Regions from separate parts of the Streptococcus cameli genome, predicted to be linked through region 1. Evidence: predicted binding sites of a transcription regulator. Region 1 holds the regulator's gene; each other region holds the start of a gene.

The links. The regulator Rex, encoded in region 1, represses fermentation and respiration genes when NADH is low (regulators of the CRP and FNR family bind a similar motif). The targets are predictions, from matches to a motif close to TTGTGAANTANTTCACAA.
Region 2: the regulator Rex is predicted to act here: its motif matches at 6,501-6,518, upstream of pflB (formate C-acetyltransferase).
Region 3: the regulator Rex is predicted to act here: its motif matches at 1,933-1,950, upstream of adhE (bifunctional acetaldehyde-CoA/alcohol dehydrogenase).

Annotation. Positions count from the first base shown of each region.
Region 1 covers NZ_JBRUIM010000005.1:34,511-42,650, reverse strand. The annotation lists gene gyrA (DNA gyrase subunit A) at 1-190, shown strand, start outside; gene ACVR1I_RS09005 (class A sortase) at 196-939, shown strand; gene radC (RadC family protein) at 1,007-1,687, shown strand; gene ACVR1I_RS08995 (gamma-glutamyl-gamma-aminobutyrate hydrolase family protein) at 1,684-2,379, opposite strand; gene ACVR1I_RS08990 (redox-sensing transcriptional repressor Rex) at 2,385-3,023, opposite strand; gene ACVR1I_RS08985 (DUF1831 domain-containing protein) at 3,147-3,494, opposite strand; gene ACVR1I_RS08980 (cysteine desulfurase family protein) at 3,494-4,615, opposite strand; gene ACVR1I_RS08975 (ribose-phosphate diphosphokinase) at 4,630-5,604, opposite strand; gene ACVR1I_RS08970 (CYTH domain-containing protein) at 5,735-6,307, opposite strand; gene yjbM (GTP diphosphokinase) at 6,443-7,114, shown strand; gene ACVR1I_RS08960 (NAD kinase) at 7,098-7,916, shown strand; gene ACVR1I_RS08955 (RluA family pseudouridine synthase) at 7,916-8,140, shown strand, end outside.
Region 2 covers NZ_JBRUIM010000001.1:115,747-123,886, forward strand. The annotation lists gene ACVR1I_RS00605 (Xaa-Pro dipeptidyl-peptidase) at 1-1,081, opposite strand, end outside; gene ACVR1I_RS00610 (CppA N-terminal domain-containing protein) at 1,305-2,036, shown strand; gene ACVR1I_RS00615 (serine hydrolase domain-containing protein) at 2,033-2,956, shown strand; gene ACVR1I_RS00620 (CHAP domain-containing protein) at 3,196-4,011, shown strand; gene pflB (formate C-acetyltransferase) at 4,104-6,443, opposite strand; gene dinB (DNA polymerase IV) at 6,660-7,736, shown strand.
Region 3 covers NZ_JBRUIM010000001.1:177,051-185,190, forward strand. The annotation lists gene hisS (histidine--tRNA ligase) at 235-1,515, shown strand; gene adhE (bifunctional acetaldehyde-CoA/alcohol dehydrogenase) at 1,994-4,642, shown strand; gene thrC (threonine synthase) at 4,927-6,411, shown strand; gene ACVR1I_RS00925 (MATE family efflux transporter) at 6,483-7,763, shown strand; gene mvk (mevalonate kinase) at 7,830-8,140, shown strand, end outside.

The DNA of each region.
Region 1 (8,140 bases):
CGTTTCTGGTGAGGAAGACATGATGGTCATGACCGATACAGGCGTCGTTATTCGAACCAATGTGTCAAATATCTCTCAAACAGGTCGATCGACTATGGGTGTAAAAGTTATGAGGCTAGATGAAGATGCGAGAATCGTTACATTTACCTTAGTGGATCCAGAAGATGATACTGAGGAAACAGAGGAGTAGCATTGATGAAACAGCATTCTAAAAAACGAATGAGACAAAATCATTTTATAAGAAACTTCTTTATTTCGATTTTGTTAATACTTTCTATGTTACTTATTTTTAGTACTTCGATTCGCAATATGATTATTGTTTGGTATTCGAACCATTACCAAATTAGTAATATTTCAAAGGATGAAATTGAAAAAAACAAGAAAGCCAATACTACATTTGATTTTTCACAAGTAGAATCTATTTCAACAGAAGCTATTTTAAAATCGCAGTGGGAAGCCCAAAATCTTCCAGTTATCGGAGGGATTGCTGTTCCGGAATTGGGTGTAAATTTACCAATTTTTAAAGGTTTATCAAATACAGCCTTAATGTATGGTGCTGGAACAATGAAAGAAAACCAAGAAATGGGAAAAGGGAATTATTCTTTAGCTAGTCACCATGTTTTTGGTATGACTGGAGCAAGTGAAGCCCTCTTTTCTCCTCTTGAAAATGCTAAAAATGGAATGAAAATTTACATTACTGACAAAGATAAGATTTATATCTATATCATTGATTCTGTTGAAGTTGTTGTACCAGAAAGAGTAGATGTTATCGATGATGTCCCAGGTCAAAATAGGATTACACTAGTAACTTGTGATGACTTTGCAGCAACAAAACGAACGATTGTTCAAGGAGCTTTAAAGTCAGAAATTGCTTTTGACGAAGCTTCTGATGAAATGAAAGACTACTTTAAAAAATCGTATAATCAGTTACAATTATAAAACCTAGTATCTTTTATTAGGTTTTTTCTTTATCCTAAATTACGAATAGAGAGATAGGAGGTTACCGATGTATACAATTCAATTTAAAGAAGAAGCGCTATTACCTAGAGAAAGGTTAATGGCTGTTGGTGCAGAGAGATTAAGTAATCAAGAATTATTGGCCATATTACTACGAACAGGGACAAAGACGCAACCAGTCTTACACCTAGCCCAGGAACTCTTGGCCAAGATTCAACATCTGGCAAATCTCAAAGAGCTGTCCATTGAAGAATTACAGACACTTACAGGCATTGGTCGCGTCAAAGCGATTGAGATCAAAGCTATGCTGGAACTTGGAAAGCGGATAAGTCAATCGGAATTAATTTTGGAAGAACGGGTATTGGGAAGTGAACGTTTGGCTAAAAAAATGATTAGCGAGATTGGTCATGAGAAGCAGGAACATCTGGTAGCCTTATATTTGAACACGCAAAATCAAATTATCTCCCAAAAAACGATTTTTATCGGTAGTGTGGATAGAAGTCTAGCAGTTCCTAGAGAGATTTTGCACTATGCAGTCAAATGTATGGCGACATCGGTTGTTGTTGTCCATAATCATCCTTCAGGTATGGTCGAACCCAGTCGAAATGATATTGATTTTACAGGGAATTTAAAAAAGTCCTGTGAAACACTAGGACTTGTCTTATTGGATCATGTAATTGTGGGAAAAAGCAACTATTTTAGTTTCCGTGAGGAGAGTGAATTATTTTAAAGGTGATTTACTACAAAGGAAAAGAGATTTTTCTCGAGTGTTCTATCTTCTACCATCAATTCTGGATGCCATTGAACACCAAGATAGGGATACTGATCTTTTCGTTCGATGGCCTCAATGATACCATCATCAGAGGATCTAGCAGTGATTATTAAATCAGGTGCCAGTTTTTTTATCGCTTGGTGATGAAAGGAGTTGATTGAGGCATGCTCACCGTAAATAGTTGCTAATAATGAATCTTTTTCAATCCCGATATCATGAACTGGTGTAGCAGAAGCAGCCGTCTGCCAATGATTCGGAATATCTTGGTAAAGGGTTCCTCCCATTAAGACATTAAAGAGCTGGGTTCCACGACAGACTGTAAAGATTGGTTTGTTTTGAAGAAGGGCTTCTTTCATTAACGCTAATTCAAAGAGATCCCGCTCCAATAAATAGTCGTCGCTGTCAATGCTTTGCTCTTCCTGGTAAAATTGTGGTAAGACATTTTGTCCACCCGTGAAAATCAATTTATCCGCTAAAGTAACGTATTCTTTTGCTAATTCTGGTTCAGATATGGGCATGATAAGGGGGACACCACCAGCTTCCTGCACCGCTGTTACAAAACCAGTAGCGCAGTAGCTAAGGTGAGGGGAGACGGTGTCGTTTGAATCAAAAAATTGATTTCCCGTAATAGCAATAATTGGTTTTTTCATGAAACTTAGCCTTTGCGCATGAAATAAAGAAGGGTTTGAAGTTCACTTGTTAAATCGACATACTGTACAACAACATCTTTTGGAACAGATAGATTAACAGGTGAAAAGCTTAAGATCCCTTTAATGCCAGCTTTTACCAAAGTATCAGTTACTTCTTGAGCCACGCTACTTGGAACTGTTAAAATGGCTGTTTTTGTATTAGTACCCTTAATTTTCTCTTCTACTTCGGATATGGCATAAATAGGAACATTTTGGTCTTCTGTTCCGACAACGGGATTATCATCTGATTCAAAAGCCATCACAATTTTCATTTTATTGCGTTCATGGAAGCGATAGTGAAGAAGGGCGCGTCCCATATTTCCGACTCCAACCAACATAACATTAGTAATGGAATTGTCGTTTAAGATATCAGCAAAAAAATCCATCATATTTTTGATATCATAGCCAAAACCACGTCGACCCAATTCTCCAAAATAGGAAAAGTCACGGCGGACAGTGGCAGAATCAATACCAATTGCTTCTGCAATTTCTTTTGAACTGGCCTTCTCAATTTTTTCTTTGTGGAATCGTTTGAAGATACGGTAGTAGAGTGACAAGCGTTTAGCTGTGGCTCTCGGAATCGCACTATCTTTTTCTTTTTTCACAATCTATTTCTCCATTCGTTTTCTGTTTTTCTCTATTATCTATTGTAGATGATGTTTGTGAAAAAATCAACGTATATGCATTTAAAAATAAAAAACAAGGATTTTCCTTGTTTTTTTGTAGTATTATTGTTCGATCTTTGTGAAAATTTCACGGTCCACTAAACTTTCCATGAGAAAATAAAACTTCTCTTGTATGACTGTTCTTTCCTGGTTTTTAAAAATATTCACAAGATGCAAACCAGATTTGTCAGTGATATTGATTTTAAAACCAGTTAAATCTGAATTGATGATGATTTTTAACAAAAATCCTTGATTTGAATTTGGAACTTCCTCTAACATACGAGTTAGTTGGTAATTTCCAACTTTTGTGACTTCAAAAGTATTGTCACGTAATGTGTATTTTCGGATTGCTGGATGAATCTGATAAGTGTAGCGGCAATCTTTTAGGGTTACTTGTTGTTCAAATGCCATTAGGCGGCACCTCCAATGATTTCATTTATTATTTGTGTTGCTCTTTTTATCTCTGCAACTGTGTTTTCTTCTGAAAAGCTAATTCGGATGGATTCTGTAAGACGATGAGAATTTGGACCGTAATAAGCTTCCAATACATGGCTTTTTTGGACTACACCAGCCGTGCAGGCTGATCCACTTGAAACGGCAATTCCTGCTAAATCCAATCTCATGAGGATTTGTTCGTTCAGTTGGTCTGTAAAGCCAATGTTTAAAACATAGGGCAGACAATCTTGTGTCTGATTTAGATAGTAGTTAGTTGCATCTAAGTGTTGTAAAAATGATTTTTTTAAAGCCTCGACCGTTTGAAAATTGGTATCTAGCATGTCAATTTGATGAGAAAGAGCAGTGGCCATAGCAGCGATACTTGGGATGTTTTCGGTCCCAGCACGATGCTCGCTCTCTTGTTTGCCACCATGAATTAAGGCATCAAACCGTGGCAAGCGACTGTATAGAAATCCTGTTCCTTTTGGACCATGAAATTTATGAGCGGAGGCAGACAGAAAATCAATGTGTAGCTCTTCAGGTGATATAGGAACCTTTCCAATAGCTTGAACCGCATCGACATGGAAGACAGCTGGATGATTTCTTAGTAATAGACCGATTTCTTTGATTGGCAATACATCACCGGTTTCGTTGTTAGCAAACATGGTGCTAACCAAGATGGTATCTGGTCGAAGTGCTTCTTGAATCTGTTGAGCAGAGATGGTTTGATTGATTGGTTGAATATAGGTTATTTCAAAACCAAATCGTTTTTCAAGGTATTCCATTGTATGCAACACAGAGTGGTGTTCAATGGCAGTCGTAATAATGTGTTTTCCCTTATCTTGGTGGGAAAGAGCGTAACCTTTTATGGCCAAATTATTTGCTTCGGAGCCTCCTGATGTAAAGATAATACAACTTGAAGGAACCTCCAAAATCTTCCCAATTGTTTCCCTTGCAGTGCGTAGAATTTGATTAGCCTTGCGTCCAAAAGAATGAATACTAGACGGATTGCCGAATATTTCTTTTGATACTTCTATCAATGTCTGGAGGGCTTGATCAGAAAGAGAAGTCGTTGCTGCATTATCAAGATAAATCAAAGACAGGTCTCCTTTTATTTCTTATTGGGTACAGAATAATTAAACAGAGGGCTAACTGGACGGCGTTCGTGGATACGAATAATCGCATCCGCAATCAATTTACTAGCAGTGATATAAGCAATATTTTTAGGTAGATTTTCTTTACTTACTACGGAATCTGTTACTAAGATTTCCTTAATAGGAGCCTGATCTAGTAATTCTGTCGCATTTCCTGCAAATAACCCATGACTTGCTACGGCATAAATTTCTGTTGCACCATTTTCTTGGACGATTTTTGCTGCTTCTGAGAAAGTACGGCCAGTATTTAATATATCATCAATTAAAATGGCTTTTTTACCAGCAACCTCCCCGATGATATAGCCTTGTGAGCGCTCAGAATCATCTTGTGCATAATCGATAATGGCAATCGGAGCGTCAAGGTATTCAGCTAGACTACGGGCCCGTTTAATGCCTGAATTTTTTGGACTAACAATGACAACATCATTTCCTGTTAACCCTTTTTCAACATAATAGTCTGCAAAAAGAGGAACTGTAAAGAGATTGTCTACTGGAATGTCAAAGAAGCCTTGAACTTGAACTGCGTGTAAATCTAAGCTAACAACACGATTCACGCCAGCTTTTACCAGCATATTGGCAACTAATTTTGCTGTAATTGGTTCGCGCGGTGCAGCGGTTCGATCTTGTCTTGCGTAACCAAAGTATGGCATGACAACAGTAACAGAATTGGCACTAGCACGGATGCAGGCATCAACCATAATCAATAATTCCCATAAATGATTGTTGACAGGATAGCTGGTTGACTGAATGATATAGACATCGACACCCCGAACACTTTCTTCGATGTTGATCTGAATTTCTCCATCGGAAAATTGGCGAGAAGAGGCTTTTCCAAGCGGAATACCAGCGGCTTCTGAAATTTTTTCAGCAATAGCTCGGTTTCCTGAAAGTGAAAACAACTTAATTTGTTTGTCGGCATATGGTTGAACCATGTCAAAAAATTCTCCTTTTGAATGTTCTAGCAGGAACAGCGTTTGTTAGCTGAACCGATGAGATCTACATACAGTACTATTTTACCAAAAAACCGTAATTTTTTCATTTCTAAAACAAAAAAATCAGCACTTATTTGGCTGATGGAAGAGAGGCAGCAGCGCGGGCAACCTTACTACTAGCATATTTAAATTTGATGGATTGTTTTTTTAGAAAATAATCAAAAGCAATTTTTCCTTCATCTGGATTCTGGACTTCAATTTCTAGTTCATAATCTGTGATACCATTGTAATGATTTTCATCAAGGGCAAATAGTCCAAGGCCATCGTTGATTTCGATTCGATTTGTGGTTAAATATCCCCAGATAGATAGCGTTTCGAAAGGGATATCCGTGTCTTGGATTATTTTTTTTATTTCACCATTAGGCAGCTCAAATTTTTGAATCAATTGATTGGCTTGTTCTAAGCTGATTTCTTGATTGTATTCGATGTTTCCAACGTCGAGTGGTTTTTTTAATGTCAATTCCGCACGATCCATTAGTGTTCTAATGCGAAGAGATAAGCGGTTTTTCTTTAGTTCAAATTCTGGTGTATCGATGTAATAATTGGTTTGCTGAAAAAGGGCATGTCCAGAGAAAAACTCTTTTAGCCTTTTATACTCTGATTTTGTGAGCAATGTCTTGTATTCAATTTCTAATTGGTTCATTTTTAGTAGAGGAAAAGCCTTTCGTATGGTATAATAGTCTTTGTGCTATTCTATAAAAAAAAACGATTTTTTGACAAGAATGGACTATTGCATCCAGATGAAATCTTTTTTCATTTTGACTAGAAAGAGGACCGTATGGAGTTAAATTGGGAAGAATTTTTAGACCCGTATATTCAGGCTGTTGGAGAGTTGAAAATCAAGCTGAGAGGTGTTCGTAAGCAGTACCGTAAGGCCAATCGTCATTCTCCGATTGAATTTGTCACAGGTCGTGTCAAGCCAATTGAATCAATTAAAGAAAAGATGATTTTACGTCATATCAAGACAGAAAATTTAGCCCAAGATATGCAGGATATTGCAGGTGTTCGGGTTATGGTACAATTTGTAGATGACGTGGAAGAAGTACTTGCAATATTGAGAAAACGCAAGGATATGCGTATTGTACATGAGCGTGATTATATCAAAAATATGAAAGCGTCAGGCTATCGTTCTTATCATGTCGTGGTGGAATACCCAGTAGATACGATTAATGGTAACCAGACTGTCTTGGCAGAGATACAGATTCGTACTTTATCAATGAATTTTTGGGCAACGATTGAACACTCTTTGAATTATAAGTACAAGGGAAATTTTCCTGAAGAAATTAAGCAACGTTTGGAAATTACGGCAAAGATTGCCTATCAATTAGATGAGGAGATGCGAAAAATCCGGGACGACATTCAAGAAGCACAGGCCTTATTTGATCCTGCTCACAGAAAATTGAATGATGGTGTTGGAAATAGCGACGATACAGATGAAGATTACAGATAGAAAAAAAATCGCACTGCTCAGTAGCCGCAATCCCAAAAGTGAGGCAGTTTCAAAAGAGTTGTGGGATAAGTTAAAAGAAGCTAATTTTATTTTGACACCTAAAAATCCTGATATCGTTATCTCGATTGGTGGTGATGGAATGTTGCTGTCAGCCTTTCATAAATACGAATCGATTTTAGATCGTGTTCGATTTGTAGGGATTCATACTGGTCACCTTGGTTTTTATACCGATTATCGAGATTTTGAGGTCGACAAGTTAATTGAAAATCTAAAATTGGATACTGGGGCTCGTGTTTCTTATCCGATTTTAGGGGTGCGTGTCCATCTAATGGATGGGCGACAGATTACAGGTAGAGCTCTCAATGAAGCGACTGTTAAACGACTTTCAAAAACGATGGTAGCAGATATTATCATTAACAATGTTCCCTTTGAACGTTTTCGAGGTGATGGTATTTCGGTTTCAACGCCGACTGGCTCAACTGCTTATAACAAATCACTTGGTGGAGCTGTTTTACATCCGACCATTGAAGCTTTGCAAATTGCGGAGGTAGCGAGTCTGAACAATCGTGTTTACCGCACGCTTGGCTCCTCCATTGTTGTTCCGAAAAAGGACAAAATCGTGATTGAGCCAAAACACAATGACAGGTATTCTATTTCAATTGATAATCGTACTTTTGTCTATGACAGCATCGAGAAAATTGAATATCAGATTGATCGTAGCAAGATTCACTTTTTAGCGACACCAAGTCACACTAGTTTTTGGAATCGTGTGAAAGACGCCTTTATTGGAGAGGTGGAGTAATGCGGTTTGAATTTGTAGCAGACCAGCATGTCAAAGTCAAAACATTTTTGAAAAAACATGAGATTTCAAAAAGTTTGCTAGCCAAGGTGAAGTTTAAGGGTGGCAATATCCTAGTAAATGGCATAGAGCAAAATGCGGTTTATCTTTTAGATATTGGAGATAGGGTAACCATTGATATTCCAAGCGAAACAGATGAAAACGGACGCTTGGCTCCTGTGGAACAC
Region 2 (8,140 bases), on a different contig from region 1:
CACCTGTTGTAGCAAGAGCGTTTGACATAGTACCCAGATAGGACAAGCCAGTTGTAGCGACTTTTCCGTTAGACCAAGTAGCTTTGACTTGGTGGGTTTGTTGGTGGTTGGTATAGGCAGTCGCACGGTCGTTTAACCAATCAATAACGGCTTTAAAGGCATAAACTTGTTGGTAGTCTCCGGAGGTCATATAGCCAGTAGAGCCCAGCGTTCCAACACCTGAAACATGGATACTGGCAAAGCCTCTAGCTAGGAAATAGTCATTTAGACTATAAGAGTCAATGGCGCCCAAGGTTTCGGTAGCTTCAGAAATGGGTGCATCACTAGTTGTTGCTTGATCTGTTGGAAGATAGGGGGTATTAAGGACAACCCGACCTGTTTCTTTTTGCTGGAGTGTTCCTTCCATCTTGTGAAGAGCAGCATCGCTAGCCTTGTCGTTTGTTCCTTGATGGTAGGGGCTGTTGGTGATGATGGCTGGCACGGTATGCATTGTGTTGGGACGTAGGATGGAGACCTTGACTAGATCAGTTTTTCCAGACTTTGTTGTGTCAACGGGGGTTTGGACATAGACCACTTCACGAATGACATCATGGTGTGAAAAGGTTGCGAGAGTTTTTCCATTAAAGAAGACATAGTCATTTATTTCAGGGAGCAATCCTGTGCTGATAAGCTCTTCTACCAGAAGATTGCCAGATTTGGTACGGGTATTTAAGAGCTGATAGAGGTTGTCAATGGCATTTTCAAAGGTGATGGGAAATTGGGTGTCCGCAAGAAAGCTCTTCAAATCTTGGTAATCTACAAAGGGAACAAATCCTAATAATTGAAGGGCGGCGGTGTAAAAAATGTCGGCGGACAAAGGGGCATCCGATGTGAAAAATGTTTGCAAATCTGTTGTTTCGTCAGCAATCCAGTTGGAAAGAGCGAAATCGATGTCTTCTGTTAAGAAGAAATAGCGACGGAGAAAGATTTCGAGATTCTCCTTGTCAGATTTGTCAAGTGACAAAGCAAAACCGAGTTTTTGCAATTCAGCTAATTGGGTACTTGTGTCTGTTTGGATATAAGAAAATTGATTAAAACGCATCTTTTCTCCCCATTTCTAATAAGTTCTACTAGTTTCCATTATAACGAAAGAGCCTTCCTTTGTCTAAAACTAGCTCGAAATAGTGCCGTTCTTCTTTGATTTTGAAGACTGGTTTACAAGGCATGAGAGAAGTGAAAGAAAAGTGACGAAACTGCACACAAACATTTGTCAAAATTTGCTTTTTTCTTTAAAATAGAAAGGTATTGTATTGAAGGAGAAAATAATGACAGTGACGGTAAAAAGGATTGTTCCCGCAATACGGATTAACAATCGAAAAGTGAATCAAGATTTTTTGGAACAAAGTCTTGGAATGAAAACAATCTTGGAAGAATCTGCTTTTGCAGAATTTGCAGGCCATGAACAAAAGGAATGTCAGCTTGTCTTAGTGGAGTCACCGAGCGCACGAACGCGGGCTGTTAAAGGAGTAAAAAAATTACAACGGATTACGATTCGGGTGGCCGATCCAGCGGAGATTGAAACCCTCTTGGCTCATGGAGCTCCATTCAGTCATCTTTATAAGGGAAATAGAGGCTATGCCTTTGAAGCCATTTCTCCTGAGGGAGATGCTTATTTGCTTCATTCTGAAGCTAGTGTCCTAGAATTAACTGAAATGGAAGAAGCTAACTTTACGGATCGTTCGGATATTAATGGGCTCAGTTCCTTTGTAGTGGAAGACATTGCGATTCGCACCCCACATCCATCAGCTAGTCAGGCTTTTTATGAAAATCTCCTAGGGTCAAACCATTGTCTCAGCTTTTCGCAAGCAGAAGGAGAAGATTTAATTGTTCCAGCCGAGGAAACGTGGGACTTGGAGAGTCTGCGCTTGATTGTGACAGAAGAAACGGATTTAGAGAAGGTAAAAAATAGCCTGACGAGTGATTGCTTTATGGATAAAAAGGGTCGTTTTCTTCAGACATCCGATCCAAGCCACATTGATGTTTGGGTTGAAAAATGAACCAAGCCATTTTCAAAAAGATAGAGGAGCAGATAGCAGAAAATCTGTATCTCGGAGCAAGTTTAGCACTTTACCAAGATGGACAGTGGCAAGAGCATTATCTAGGCCGGTATACAGAAAAATGGCAAACAAAGCCTGGCTTAATCTATGATATTGCCTCTGTCTCGAAAGTGGTTGGAGTAGGAACTGTTCTCATTTTCTTGATTCAAGAAGGACGAATAGATTTAGATGAGACGCTCCACTTTTACTATCCTGCTTTTCAAAATCAGAGTGTAACGATTCGACAGTTGGTCACCCATACATCAGGCATTGATCCCTATATTCCGAACCGAGATGCCCTCAATCAAGATGAGTTGAAAGAGGCCATTTTGGCTATCTCAGTGACAGATGATACTGAGTTTTGCTACACAGATATTAACTTGATTTTATTGGGATTCTTGTTGGAAGAGGTGTATGGGAAGACCTTGGATCAGATTTTAAGGGAACAAGTCTTTCTGCCTTGGAAAATGTCCGAGACCTCCTTTGGGCCTGTTTCTGAAGCAGTGCCGACCGTCAAGGGAATTGGTGATGGAGTCGTACATGACCCCAAGGCCAAGGTCTTAGAAGGACATTGTGGGTCTGCGGGGTTGTTTTCAACTCTTTCTGATTTAGAAAAGTTTGTCCAGCACTATTTGCAAGATGATTTTGCAGAAACAGTGACGGAGAACCTGAGTCACTCCAAACCACGTTCGATTGTGTGGAATCTTGATGATGAGGAATGGCTGGATCATACTGGTTACACAGGTCCATTTATTATGCTCAATCGCAAGCGACAAGTGGCTGCTATTTTCTTGACCAATCGGACCTACCTCTATGATGACCGGCCCTTATGGATTGAAAAACGCAGGCAACTGCGAGATGTTATCAAAGAAAATTTATAGGTATACTATCCTAATACGATTTTCTCTTAACCCAATAGCTATGAGACTAAACCAAGGCAAGTCCCTTGGTTTTTGCTGTTTCTGACTATTTGGCTGCGCAAACAAATTGATACAAAACTGTCATATTTCGCCTTATTTTGATAAAAAAATGTAATAAAATTTATTCTTTCTTAATCTGAATGTGATTTGATTGACGTATTCTTTTGATAAGATTAGGTTACTAAAAATATGGAGAAAAAATGATGAAAAAGTCAATCGGTAAATGGACTATGTGTGCTTCTGTGTTGGTAGCAGGTTTGCTCGTCTCTCAATCTGTGAAGGCGGATTCTTATGTGGTGCAAAGCGGAGACTCCTTTTATTCTATTTCACAAGTCTACGGGATTGATCCCTATGAATTGGCAGGCCACAATGGTTTAGGAATTTATGATGTGATTACACCAGGCCAAATGCTCACGATTCCTGGAACAAATGCAAATATCGTACAACAGAATCCAGCATCAAATTCTGCAACAACTGCTATCTCAAGTTACACGGTCCAAAGTGGCGACTCTCTTTCTTCTATTGCCTATGCTCATGGTGTGGACTATGTTCAGTTAGCTACAACAAATGGATTGTCTGTCTATGATATGATTGTTCCGGGACAAGCCTTGCAACTGCCAGGGGTTGTAACAGCCACTTCGCACAATCACTCTTCTTACTACTTGCCTGGTTACGATTATGAACCAGGGATTAACTATCCAGTTGGTCAGTGTACTTGGGCAGTTCAAAAGTTAACAGGCTGGGCTGGAGATTGGTGGGGCAATGCGTCAACATGGGCTAGTAACGCGGCGCGTGAAGGCTTTGCGGTCGGTACAACTCCTATTGTTGGTTCTATCGTGGTATGGAATGACGGTGGTTTTGGACACGTAGCCTACGTGACTGCGGTTGAAAGTGATACGCGTATTCAAGTGCTCGAGGCTAATATTAATGGACGCCAGTGGATTGACAACCATCGTGGTTGGTTTAATCCATTAGATACTACGAGTCAAGTTTCTTATATTTATCCTCCTCATTAAACATGAAAGCCCCACTGATTTCTGAGCAGGGGGGCTTTTCGTTAGTTGTGTAAAAAAAGAAGAAAACAATTGATTTCTTCTTTTTATTTGTCTTATTTGATCAACTCATCTACAGAATCATCAAGTGAAAGCACTTCGTGGAAGACACGTTGTGTCAATTCAGTTTTTTGTTCTTTAGTGAGGTATTTGGTGTTAACACAGTAACCAGAGATACGAACGATAACATCCTCGCCAGCCATGATTTTCTCATAGACGTCGTTGAGGTCCATAACGTTCAAGTTTACGTGTTGGCCTCCACCTTCAAAGTAACCATCAAGAATGGTCACAAGGTTTGTCACTTGCTCGTCAAATGTCTTACCAAGTGCTTTTGGTGAAACTTGAGTGGTGAGTGAGATACCATCGTTAGCGTGGTTGAAGTTGAGTTTTGAAAGTGAATTCAAGTTTTGTAACCAACCACCACGTGATTTAGAAGTTGGGTTGGCACCTGGTGGGAAGAATTCTACTTTGGAAGTGTTGACAGAACCATCTTCGTTGAGGAATACTCCACGGTGAACTGGAGAGTTACCAGTTTGTTTAGAGTAGGCAACGTTTGATGTGATGGTCAAGATAGACACAGCTGCTTCAGCGTTTTTGTAAAGTGGTTTGTTTGCAAGACGAGTATAGAAGGCTTCCATCAACCATTTTGCGATGTCATCTACACGGTCATCATCTTCACCGTAGCGAGGGAATTCACCGATTACTTCATAGTCATAGATGAAGCCATCTTCGTCACGGATTGGTTTAACTTGCGCGTATTTAATCGCTGAAAGTGAGTCAACGGTGTTAGCGAATCCACAGATACCGAATCCCATGTTGGCACGAAGGTGAGTCGGCAAGAAGGCCATTTGAACAGCTTCGTAGTTGTACTTATCTGTCATGAAGTGAATAATGTTCATGGCATCGACATAAGTATCAGTCAACCAATCAAGGGCGATTTCAAAGTTTTTAATCACTTTATCATAGTCAAAGACTTCTTCGTTGAACTCTTCAACACCATCAAAGACTTTATAGTCTTTATGAACATCGTCGTAACCGTTGTTCCATGAAGACAAGAGACCTTTCAACACGTTGACGCGGGCACCGAAGTACTGAATGTTGTGGCGTTTGTCTTCGTTTTCTGGGTCAAGTGGTGACACACAGCATGAGATACATGACATCTCACCATAGCCGTCTTTGGCCATTGTTGATACACCTTCGTATTGGATAGAAGAGTGTTTGTGGCTCATTGCCATACAGTAACGACGGAATGCATATGGTAATTGGTCTGACCAAAGAACGGTCAAGTTTGGTTCTGGTGAGTTACCGATGTTGTCAAGCGTGTTCAAGAAACGGTAATCCATTTTTGTAACACGGTGACGACCATCATTACCCATACCAGCCATTGATGTTGTCAAGAAGGTTGGGTCACCTGAATAAATTTCATCAAATGCTTTTGTACGTGCAAATTTAACCGTACGGAGTTTCAACACAAAGTCGTCTACAAATTCTTGGATTTCAGACTCTGTGAAAGTACCGCGAGCCAAGTCGCGTTCTGCATAGATGTCAAGAACGATTGGTACACGTCCAAGAGAGGTTGCAGCACCATTGATCACACGGCAGACTGCCATGAAGGCGATGTTAACCCATTGGATTGCTTCTTTAGTGTTCATCGCAGGTTTGCGAACATCAACACCATAGTGGTCACCTAGTTTTGCAACTTGTTGCAATGCTTGGTACTGGAGGTTGATTTCTTCACGAAGACGGATTGATTCTTCGTCAATTTCAGTGATAGCATTCCAGTCAGCTACTTTTTCTTTCATCAAGTAGTCTGCACCATAAAGAGCAAGACGGGCATACATACCGATGATACGACCGCGTGAGTAAGCATCAGGAAGACCTGAAACGTGGTGTGAGTGGCGAGCGCGACGGATATTAGCAGTGTAAGCACGGAAGATACCGTCGTTTACAGTTGTTGCATGCTTTGTATAAATTTCATGAAGAACTGGGTCTGGCTCATAGCCATTTTCAATCAAAGTGGTTTCAGCCATACGGATACCACCGCGAGGCATGAAGTTCAATTTGAAGAGTTCGTCATTTTGAATACCGAAAATCAATTCGTTTTCTTGGTCAATATAACCAGCTGGGATATCTGCAATTGAAGTTGCACGGTCGATATCCATTGGGAAACGAGTATCTTCGTAATGAGCCTTTGTCTCTTCGATGATTTTCTTAATCTTGAGAGAGCGTTCGGTTGGGCCTGCCAAGAAACTTTCATCGCCATCATATGGTTTGTAGTTGGCTTGAACGAAGCGCGTTACACTTGCTTTGTCTTGCCAATCCGTTCCAGCAAAACCTTCCCAGGCTTGGGCAAAAATGTCTTCAGTAACATTTTGTGATTGTACTTTTGTTGACATGAGGGTTCTCCTTTTTTTTAGATGTCTTAGACACCTTTATGTTAGTATTATAACACTTTGAGATAAAAATCACAAGTTGAAAACGGCATGAAACCTATGAAAATAAAATGAAAATTAGAATGGTTATTTTCTATAAATGAACTGGCTTTACTCCCGTTTTATGCTTTTTTATCTTTTTGCAGTATAATAGATGTAGGACACAATAAGGAGGCAGTGATGTTAATTTTTCCTTTGATCAATGATACCTCGCGGAAAATTATCCATATTGACATGGATGCCTTTTTTGCTGCCATAGAGGTTCGCGATAATCCTAAGTTAAAAGGCAAACCGGTCGTCATTGCACGAGATCCTCGGACATCAGGTGGCAGGGGAGTGGTTTCGACCTGTTCCTATGAAGCCAGAGAATTTGGGATTCATTCGGCTATGTCTGCGAAAGAGGCCTATGAACGCTGTCCTCAAGCAATTTTTATCTCTGGAAATTATGAGAAATATGTGGCAGTAGGACAGCAAGTCCGTGCTATTTTTCATCGCTATACAGACTTGGTGGAGCCCATGTCAATTGACGAAGCTTATCTAGATGTGACCGACAACAAGTTGGGAGTTTCCTCTGCTATTAAAATTGCAAAATTGATCCAGTATGATATTTGGAATGAATTACATTTAACAGCTTCAGCAGGTGTTTCCTACAATAAGTTTTTGGCAAAAATAGCATCTGATATGGAAAAGCCAAGAGGTCTAACAGTTATATTGCCAGAAGAGGCAGTTACTGTCTTATCTGCCTTGCCGATTGAGAAATTTCACGGTGTTGGTAAAAAAAGTGTTGAACGACTACATGAGATGGGGGTGTATACAGGTCGTGACTTGTTAGAGATTCCAGAGATGACCTTGATTGACCGATTTGGAAAATTTGGCTACCAACTCTATCGCAAGGTTAGAGGAATTTCCAATTCGCCCGTCGTGACACACCGAGAAAGAAAGTCAATTGGCAAAGAGCGAACCTATGGGAAACTCCTGTATACAGAAGACGATGTTTATAAAGAACTGATCAGTCTTGCTCGGCGGGTTCATCAAAGCTTGGAAAGGTATGGAAAGAAAGGAAAGGTTGTTGTGGTCAAACTGAGGTATGCGGATTTTACCACATTGACCAAGCGAAAAAGTCTGACAAACTGGATCGACAATGCTGATGAAATTGAGAGTGTAGCGAGGGAATTGGTCGACCGGATCGGTCAATTTGACAAAGGGATTCGGCTGTTAGGGATTACGCTCACGAATTTAGAAAAAACACCTGATTAGTAGTGAACTGTCAGGTGTTTGTTGTTTGTACGATTGGTATATGATCAAGTGGAGTAGAGGATTCTTTTGAATTTTTTACTGTCGTAAGCTGTAGATTTGATTGTTTATAATATAAAAAATTTACTAAAACAATCTTATTTTTAGCTATTTATATAGTAGATTTTCTCTAGTAAAAAGGGTGTTAGAGTGAATGAAGTAGTTTTATAGACTTCTTTAGAAATATAAAATTAATTAAATATAATTAATGTATTCAAATTCAAAAGATAGTGTTATTATTTTTACTAATTTTTAGTAAAAAGAATGGATTTTCTATTGACATTTTTTTCAAAAAAAGATACCATAGATTTATAAAGAAACCGTTTACAAAATTGATTGCTTGTTTAAGCATTGCTTTTTCTTAAAAA
Region 3 (8,140 bases), on a different contig from region 1:
AAGTAAAGTTACTTGACACTTTTTTTCAAAAAAATGAACAGATAAGGGCCTGTTTCCTTAAAAAACGATTATTTAGAGGGATTTCTTACCAATATATTGGACAAAAAAGAATCGTGTTGCATTATTTGTACAATAAACGACACTTGTCAGTTTGTCCTTATCATTTAAGGAGAAAATGTGCAAAAATTGTGGTAGAATGGATAAAAGATAAGACTTGAGGCAAAGGAGATGAAAATGCGATTACAAAAACCAAAAGGAACCCAGGATATTTTGCCTGTGGACGCTGCCAAGTGGCAGTATGTTGAAAATTTAGCCCGTGAGACATTTGCGGCCTATAATTATGGAGAAATCCGCACCCCCATGTTTGAGCATTACGAAGTGATTAGCCGCTCTGTTGGAGATACGACAGACATTGTCACCAAGGAAATGTATGACTTTTACGACAAGGGTGAGCGCCATATTACCTTACGGCCAGAAGGGACAGCACCGGTGGTGCGTTCCTATGTCGAAAACAAACTTTTTGCCCCAGAAGTGCAAAAACCAGTGAAACTCTACTATATTGGTTCGATGTTCCGCTATGAACGTCCCCAAGCAGGACGTTTGCGTGAGTTCCACCAAATCGGAGTAGAAGCTTTTGGTTCCAAAAACCCTGCGACAGATGTCGAGACCATTGCCATGGCCTATCATTTGTTTGAAAAACTAGGGATCAAGGATGTGACCCTGCACCTCAATACACTGGGAAATGCCGATAGCCGTAAGGCTTATCGTGAGGCCTTGATTGCCTATCTGACCCCTTTAAAGGACCAATTGTCAGCAGACAGCCAACGCCGTTTGGAAGAAAATCCACTACGGGTCTTGGATTCAAAAGAAAAAGAAGATAAGCTAGCGGTTGAGCAGGCACCTTCTATTTTGGATTATTTAGATGAAGAAAGTCAGGCACATTTTGACGCTGTCAAAGACATGCTGGAAGCCATCGGTATCCCTTATGTCATTGACACCAATATGGTTCGTGGCTTGGATTACTACAACCACACCATCTTCGAATTTATCACCACCGTTGAAAAATCAGAATTGACCATCTGTGCCGGCGGCCGCTATGATAGCCTGGTAGCATACTTTGGCGGACCAGACACACCAGGTTTTGGTTTCGGACTAGGCTTAGAACGCTTGCTCTTGGTTCTTGACAAACAGGGTATCGCCCTTCCTGTTGAGCAAGACTTGGATGTTTACATCGCCGTACTCGGAGAGTCTGTCAATGGCAGAGCATTAGAATTGGTACAAGCCATCCGCAAACAAGGATTTAAGGCAGAACGCGATGTATTGAACCGCAAAATCAAGGCCCAATTCAAATCCGCTGACGTTTTAAAAGCAAAAACCCTCATCACCTTGGGTGAGAGCGAAGTGGAATCTGGACAGGTTACTCTTCGAAACAATCAGACCAGAAAAGAGTGTGTAGCGACGTTGGAGGAAATTAGCAAGCAATTTTCTGATTTGCTTGCCCAAATAAATGAATAAGAAGATGATTTCTTCGTAAGGATCCCCAAATGTTAGACGTGAAAAGGAACATTTGGGGTCTTTTTTGAATCTTATTGACCAACAAAAATGAATTTAGTATAATAAATTTAAAAGAATAAACAAGGAGGTTATATCACAAGGAACGATTTTAGATGGAAACAAATGTAACTAATCTATATAAAAAGAGAATACCCATCATTGCTCTTGATAGGTATGTATTTTACACTGAAAATGTAATCGCTTACCTACCTATGTATTGATTTGTGAAAGAAAAAAAGTTTGAGAAAATAATCACAATCAAAAATCTAAAACAGTGGTACAAAGGGATTTTCAAAAAATTTTCACAAAAAAAGAAAAAAACATTGTGAATCTTTTAACAAACTCTTTACAAATGCTCGGAAATAAGGTACAATAATATTGTGAAAAAGTTAACAAGCAACTTTTTAAAAAGAGAAAACAAAATTTTGGAGGAAACCCAATGGCTGATAAAACTCTATCACCTGAAGAAAAAGTAGCACAAGCACAAGCTCACGTTGATGAATTGGTGCAAAAAGGTCTCGTTGCTCTTGAGGCGATGAAACAATTGGATCAAGAACAAGTAGACTACATTGTAGCGAAAGCTTCAGTAGCGGCTCTTGATGCACATGGAATCTTGGCACAACATGCCGTAGAAGAAACTGGTCGTGGTGTCTTTGAGGACAAGGCAACTAAAAATCTCTTTGCCTGTGAGCATGTTGTCAACAATATGCGCGGTGTGAAAACAGTTGGGATTATCGAAGATGATCCAGTTACTGGTTTGACAAAAATTGCAGAACCAGTCGGCGTTATCTGTGGTGTGACACCAACAACTAACCCAACGTCAACTGCGATTTTCAAAGCTCTGATTTCTTTGAAAACACGTAACCCAATCGTATTTGGTTTCCACCCATCAGCTCAAGAATCATCTGCTCATGCGGCTCGTATCGTTCGTGATGCAGCGATTGCGGCAGGTGCACCTGAAAACTGTGTGCAGTGGATTGAAAAACCATCGATTGAAGCAACCAATGCTTTGATGAATCACGATGGTATCTCTACTATTTTGGCAACTGGTGGTAACGCCATGGTGCGTGCGGCTTATTCATGTGGAAAACCAGCCCTTGGTGTCGGTGCAGGTAACGTTCCTGCTTACATCGAAAAATCTGCTGATATCCGCCAAGCGGCTCACGATATTGTCATGTCTAAATCATTTGACAACGGTATGGTCTGTGCTTCTGAGCAAGCGGTTATTATTGACAAAGAAATTTACAAAGAATTTGTGGAAGAATTCAAATCTTACCATACTTATTTCGTCAATAAAAAAGAAAAAGCGCTTCTTGAAGAATTCTGTTTCGGTGTGAAAGCCAATAGCAAAAACTGTGCTGGTGCTAAATTAAATGCGGACATCGTTGGGAAACCAGCAGCATGGATTGCAGAACAAGCAGGTTTCAAAGTACCAGAAGGAACCAACATCTTAGCGGCAGAATGTGCTGAAGTTGGTGAAAATGAGCCGTTGACACGTGAAAAATTGTCTCCAGTTATTGCTGTATTGAAAGCAGAAGACCGTGAAGACGGTTTGAACAAGGCCTGTGCAATGGTTGAATTCCACGGTCTTGGTCACTCAGCTGCGATTCATACAAAAGACGAAGAATTGGCGAAAGAATTTGGTACTCGTGTACGTGCGATGCGTGTGATTTGGAACTCTCCATCTACTTTCGGTGGTATCGGTGACGTTTATAATGCCTTCTTACCATCATTGACACTTGGTTGTGGTTCTTACGGACGCAACTCAGTAGGTGATAACGTATCTGCTATCAACCTTCTCAACATCAAGAAAGTAGGGAAACGTAGAAATAATATGCAATGGTTTAAAGTTCCTTCAAAAATCTACTTCGAACGCAATGCGATTCAATACCTTCAAACAACAGAAGGCCTTGAACGTGTCATGATTGTTACTGATAAATCAATCGAAAAACTTGGCTTTGTACAACGTATTGTCGACCAACTTCAAGCCCGTTCCAATAAAGTAACGGTTCAAATCTTCTCAGATGTTGAACCAGATCCAGACATCACAACAATCCAACGCGGTGCAGAGGTGATGCGTAATTTTGAACCAGATACCATCATTGCTCTTGGTGGTGGCTCTCCTATGGATGCAGCCAAAGTAATGTGGCTCTTCTATGAACAACCAGAAATTGATTTCCGTGACTTGGTACAAAAATTCATGGATATCCGCAAACGTGCTTTCCGCTTCCCATCACTTGGTGCAAAAGCCAAATACATCGGTATTCCAACAACATCTGGTACTGGTTCAGAAGTAACACCATTTGCCGTTGTTTCAGATAAAGCAAATAATCGCAAATATCCACTTGCTGACTACTCATTGACCCCAACTATTGCCATCGTAGACCCTGCTTTGGTAGAAACAGTTCCAGGCTTTATCGCAGCAGACACTGGTATGGACGTCTTGACGCACGCAACTGAAGCCTATACCTCTAACTTTGCCAACGACTACACAGATGGTCTTGCGCTTCAGGCGATTAAATTGGTCTTTGAATATCTTGAAGCTTCAGTGAAAACAGCTGATGCAGAAGCTCGTGAGAAAATGCATAACGCATCAACCATGGCAGGTATGGCCTTTGCCAATGCTTTCCTTGGAATGAGCCACTCCATGGCCCACAAGATTGGTGGACGCTTCCATACAGTTCACGGTCGGACAAATGCCATCTTACTTCCATATGTTATCCGCTACAACGGTACTCGCCCATCTAAAACAACAACATGGCCTAAGTACAACTATTGGAAAGCAGATGAGAAATTCCAAGACATCGCTCGCATGCTTGGCCTTCCATGCTCAACACCAGAAGAAGCAGTTGATGCCTTTGCGACAGCTGTCTACGAATTGGGTGAGCGCGTAGGTATTGAAATGAACTTGAAAGCACAAGGTGTGGACGAGAAAGAACTCAAGAAATACTCACGTGAATTGGCTCTCCTTGCTTATGAAGACCAATGTTCACCAGCAAACCCACGCTTGCCAATGGTAGACCACATGCAAGAAATCATTGAAGATGCTTACTATGGATACAAGGAACGTCCAGGACGTTTGAAATAACGGCAAATCCTTCTAGTTTTTACTAGATTTATAGACAGAAAAAGCAACCGTTTGGTTGCTTTTTTGATAGATTTTGTTTTATAAAATATTACGATAAATGTAAAACAGTGATAAGGAGGGTCTGTTGTTAGAGAGAGGAACACCCTGTCAATCGTTTGGGACGGTGGTTGTTCCAAACTTTTTTCTTTTGTCAGGAGAATGAAGTGGAGTTTTTAACGTTTTAGTCCCAATTTTCAGATAATTATGGTAGAATAGATGAAAGATTATACAAACGAGGATACCTTATGACCCTACTATACCAATCAACCCGTGATGAAAATAACAAGGTAACAGCCAGTCAGGCTATTTTACAAGGTTTGGCAAGAGATGGAGGCTTGTTTACTCCAACTAGCTATCCCACTCTGACTTTCGATTTTGAACAGTTGAAGGACGCTAGCTACCAAGATGTGGCGCGCATGGTTTTATCCGCTTTTCTAGATGATTTTACAGCAGAAGAAATTGACTACTGTGTCTCTCATGCCTATGATAGTAAGTTTGATACGGATGAGATTGCTCCGCTTGTGGCCTTAAAAGGGCAGTATAATTTGGAGTTATTCCGTGGGTCAACGATTGCCTTTAAGGATATGGCCTTGTCGATCTTGCCTTATCTGATGACAACAGCAGCTAAAAAACACGGCCTAAAAAATGACATTGTGATTCTGACAGCGACTTCTGGTGATACGGGGAAAGCTGCCATGGCTGGTTTTGCGGATGTACCAGGAACTCAGATTGTGGTCTTTTACCCACGTGATGGGGTTTCAAAAGTTCAAGAATTGCAGATGACGACACAAACAGGGAACAATACCCATGTTGTGGCCATTGATGGAAACTTTGATGATGCACAGACCAATGTCAAAGACATGTTCAACAATGCTGCATTGCGTGAAGAATTGGCGCAAAAAGGTCTCCAGTTCTCATCAGCCAATTCGATGAACATCGGCCGTTTGGTGCCACAAATTGTTTATTATGTTTGGGCCTATGCTCAATTGGTTAAAAAAGGAGAAATCCAAGCAGGAGACGAGGTCAATTTCACTGTTCCAACAGGGAATTTTGGAAATATCTTGGCGGCATTTTATGCCAAACAAATCGGTTTGCCGATTGGCAAATTGATCTGTGCCTCCAATGAAAACAAGGTCTTGACAGATTTCTTTGCCAGCAAAACCTACGATAAAAAACGGGAGTTCAAAGTGACGACTAGTCCATCTATGGACATTTTAGTATCGTCTAATTTGGAGCGTTTGATTTTCCATCTTGTTGGTAATAATGCCGCAAAAACAGCAACCTTGATGCAGGCTTTAAACGATGAAGGACAATATAGCTTAGCAGAAGTGAATGAGGACATCTTAAACTTGTTTGCGGCTGGTTTTGCAACAGAAAGCGAGACCGCACTTGAAATCAAACGGGTCTGGGATGAAAATCAGTACATGGAAGACCCGCATACGGCGGTTGCTTCAGCCGTTTATAACGCCTATCGAGAAGAAACTGAAGATAGCAGACCGACCGTTATTGTCTCGACGGCCAGTCCCTACAAATTCCCAGTTGTGGCTGTTGAAGCTGTGACAGAACAAACAGGTCTTTCGGATTTTGAGGCCTTGGCGCTCTTGCATGAGGTGTCTGGGGTAGCCTTGCCACCAGCAGTAGATGGTCTTGAGACGGCTCCAGTGAGACACACAACCGTTGTGGCCGCAGATGAGATGCAGGCTGAAGTAGAGCGGTATCTTGGTTTATAAATAGGATAAAAGGATTCGATGGCAAGAATCCTTTTTTATCGCCTTTCGTAAAATCTTGGTATAATAAAGACATGTATGAAATCAATAAAATTTTAAAGATTGCCTGGCCGGCTATGGTTGAAAACTTTTTGCAATTTTTGATGGGAATGGTGGATACTTATTTGGTTGCTTTTCTCGGAGTGGTGGCGCTTTCAGGAGTCTCGGTTGCAAATAATATTTTAGCGGTTTTTCAAGCCGTATTTATCGCATTGGCTTCGGCGACTTCTGCTATCTTGGCCCGATCAATCGGTAAACAACAAACAGAAAAATTGCCTCATCAAGCAGGTCAATCCGTGCTGTTAAGTGTCTTTTCGAGTGTTGTTTTAGGGCTGTTTTCAATTGTTTTTGGCCAAGAGCTCTTGTTCTGGTTAGGAGCAGAGGCAGCTGTTGCAAAAGCAGGGGGACTATACCTAATGCTGGTGGGGGGTGGCATCATCTTTTTAGGGATTATGACGTCCTTGGGAGCGGTATTACGAGCGACGGGTAAGAACCAGTTACCCATGTATGTTAGTTTGCTGAGTAACGTGCTAAATGTGCTTTTTTCTGCGCTTGGTGTATTTGTCTTTCAAGCAGGGATAGTCGGAGTGGCCTTAGGAACGATATTAGCTCGTGTCATAGCCTGTATTGTTTTATGGAAACAGTTGCCGTTCCCGCTTGAGTACACAGGTTGGCGCATAGAGAAGAACTTGCTGGCCTTAGCCTTGCCAACAGCAGGAGAGCGACTCATGATGCGGGCAGGAGATGTGGTGGTGGTTGGTTTGATTGTGTCGTTGGGAACAGCGACTGTGGCTGGGAACGCGATTGGTGAAACAGTGACACAACTGAATTATATGCCAGCCCTTGGATTTGCGACAGCGACTGTGATTTTGGTGGCGCAAGCCAGTGGACAGGCAAACCAGAAACTGGTCAAACGAATGGTGAGCTACAACCTTGTCTTATCGGTTCTTAGTCTCTTGCTACTGGCCGGCCTTGTCTTGTTTTTTGGAGATACGCTGACACACCTATACAGTAGAGACGCTCAGGTGTTATCTGCTAGTTTGTTAGTCATGTTGTTTTCGTTGGTCGGAGCACCAGCAACGGCGGGGACCTTGATTTATACAGCAACCTGGCAGGGGCTAGGAAATGCCAAGCTCCCTTTTTACGCGACAAGTATTGGGATGTGGGGGATTCGTGTTGGTTTGGGATTTGTTTTGACACGTCTTCTAGGTTGGGGATTAATGGGGGTCTGGTTGGCTACGGTTTTAGACAATGTCTTTCGTGCTAGTTTTTTAGCCCTGCTTTTCCATCGCTATTTATCCAAGAAGACCCGATAGGGTCTTTTTTCTAAGAATCTTTCAAGTGAAAATGGTATAATAGAAAACGAAAAAAGGAGTGAAAAAATGGCAATCGGAAGAGCAACAGGGAAAATTATCTTAATGGGAGAGCATGCAGTCGTATATGGCGAACCGGCTATTGCAATGCCTTTTTCTGCTGTTGACATTCAATCAAGGGTTACTCGAAAAGGAGAGGCCTTGAGTGTCTCCTGTGCCTTTTATGAGGGTTTGGTTCACGAGATGCCAAAGATTTGGGAAGGGCTCAAGCACGCCATTCGCTTTTCGCTTTACCGTATCGGAGCACCGACAGATCCAGCCATTCATATAGAGATTACATCTACGATTCCAGCAGAACGAGGGATGGGATCTAGTGCGGC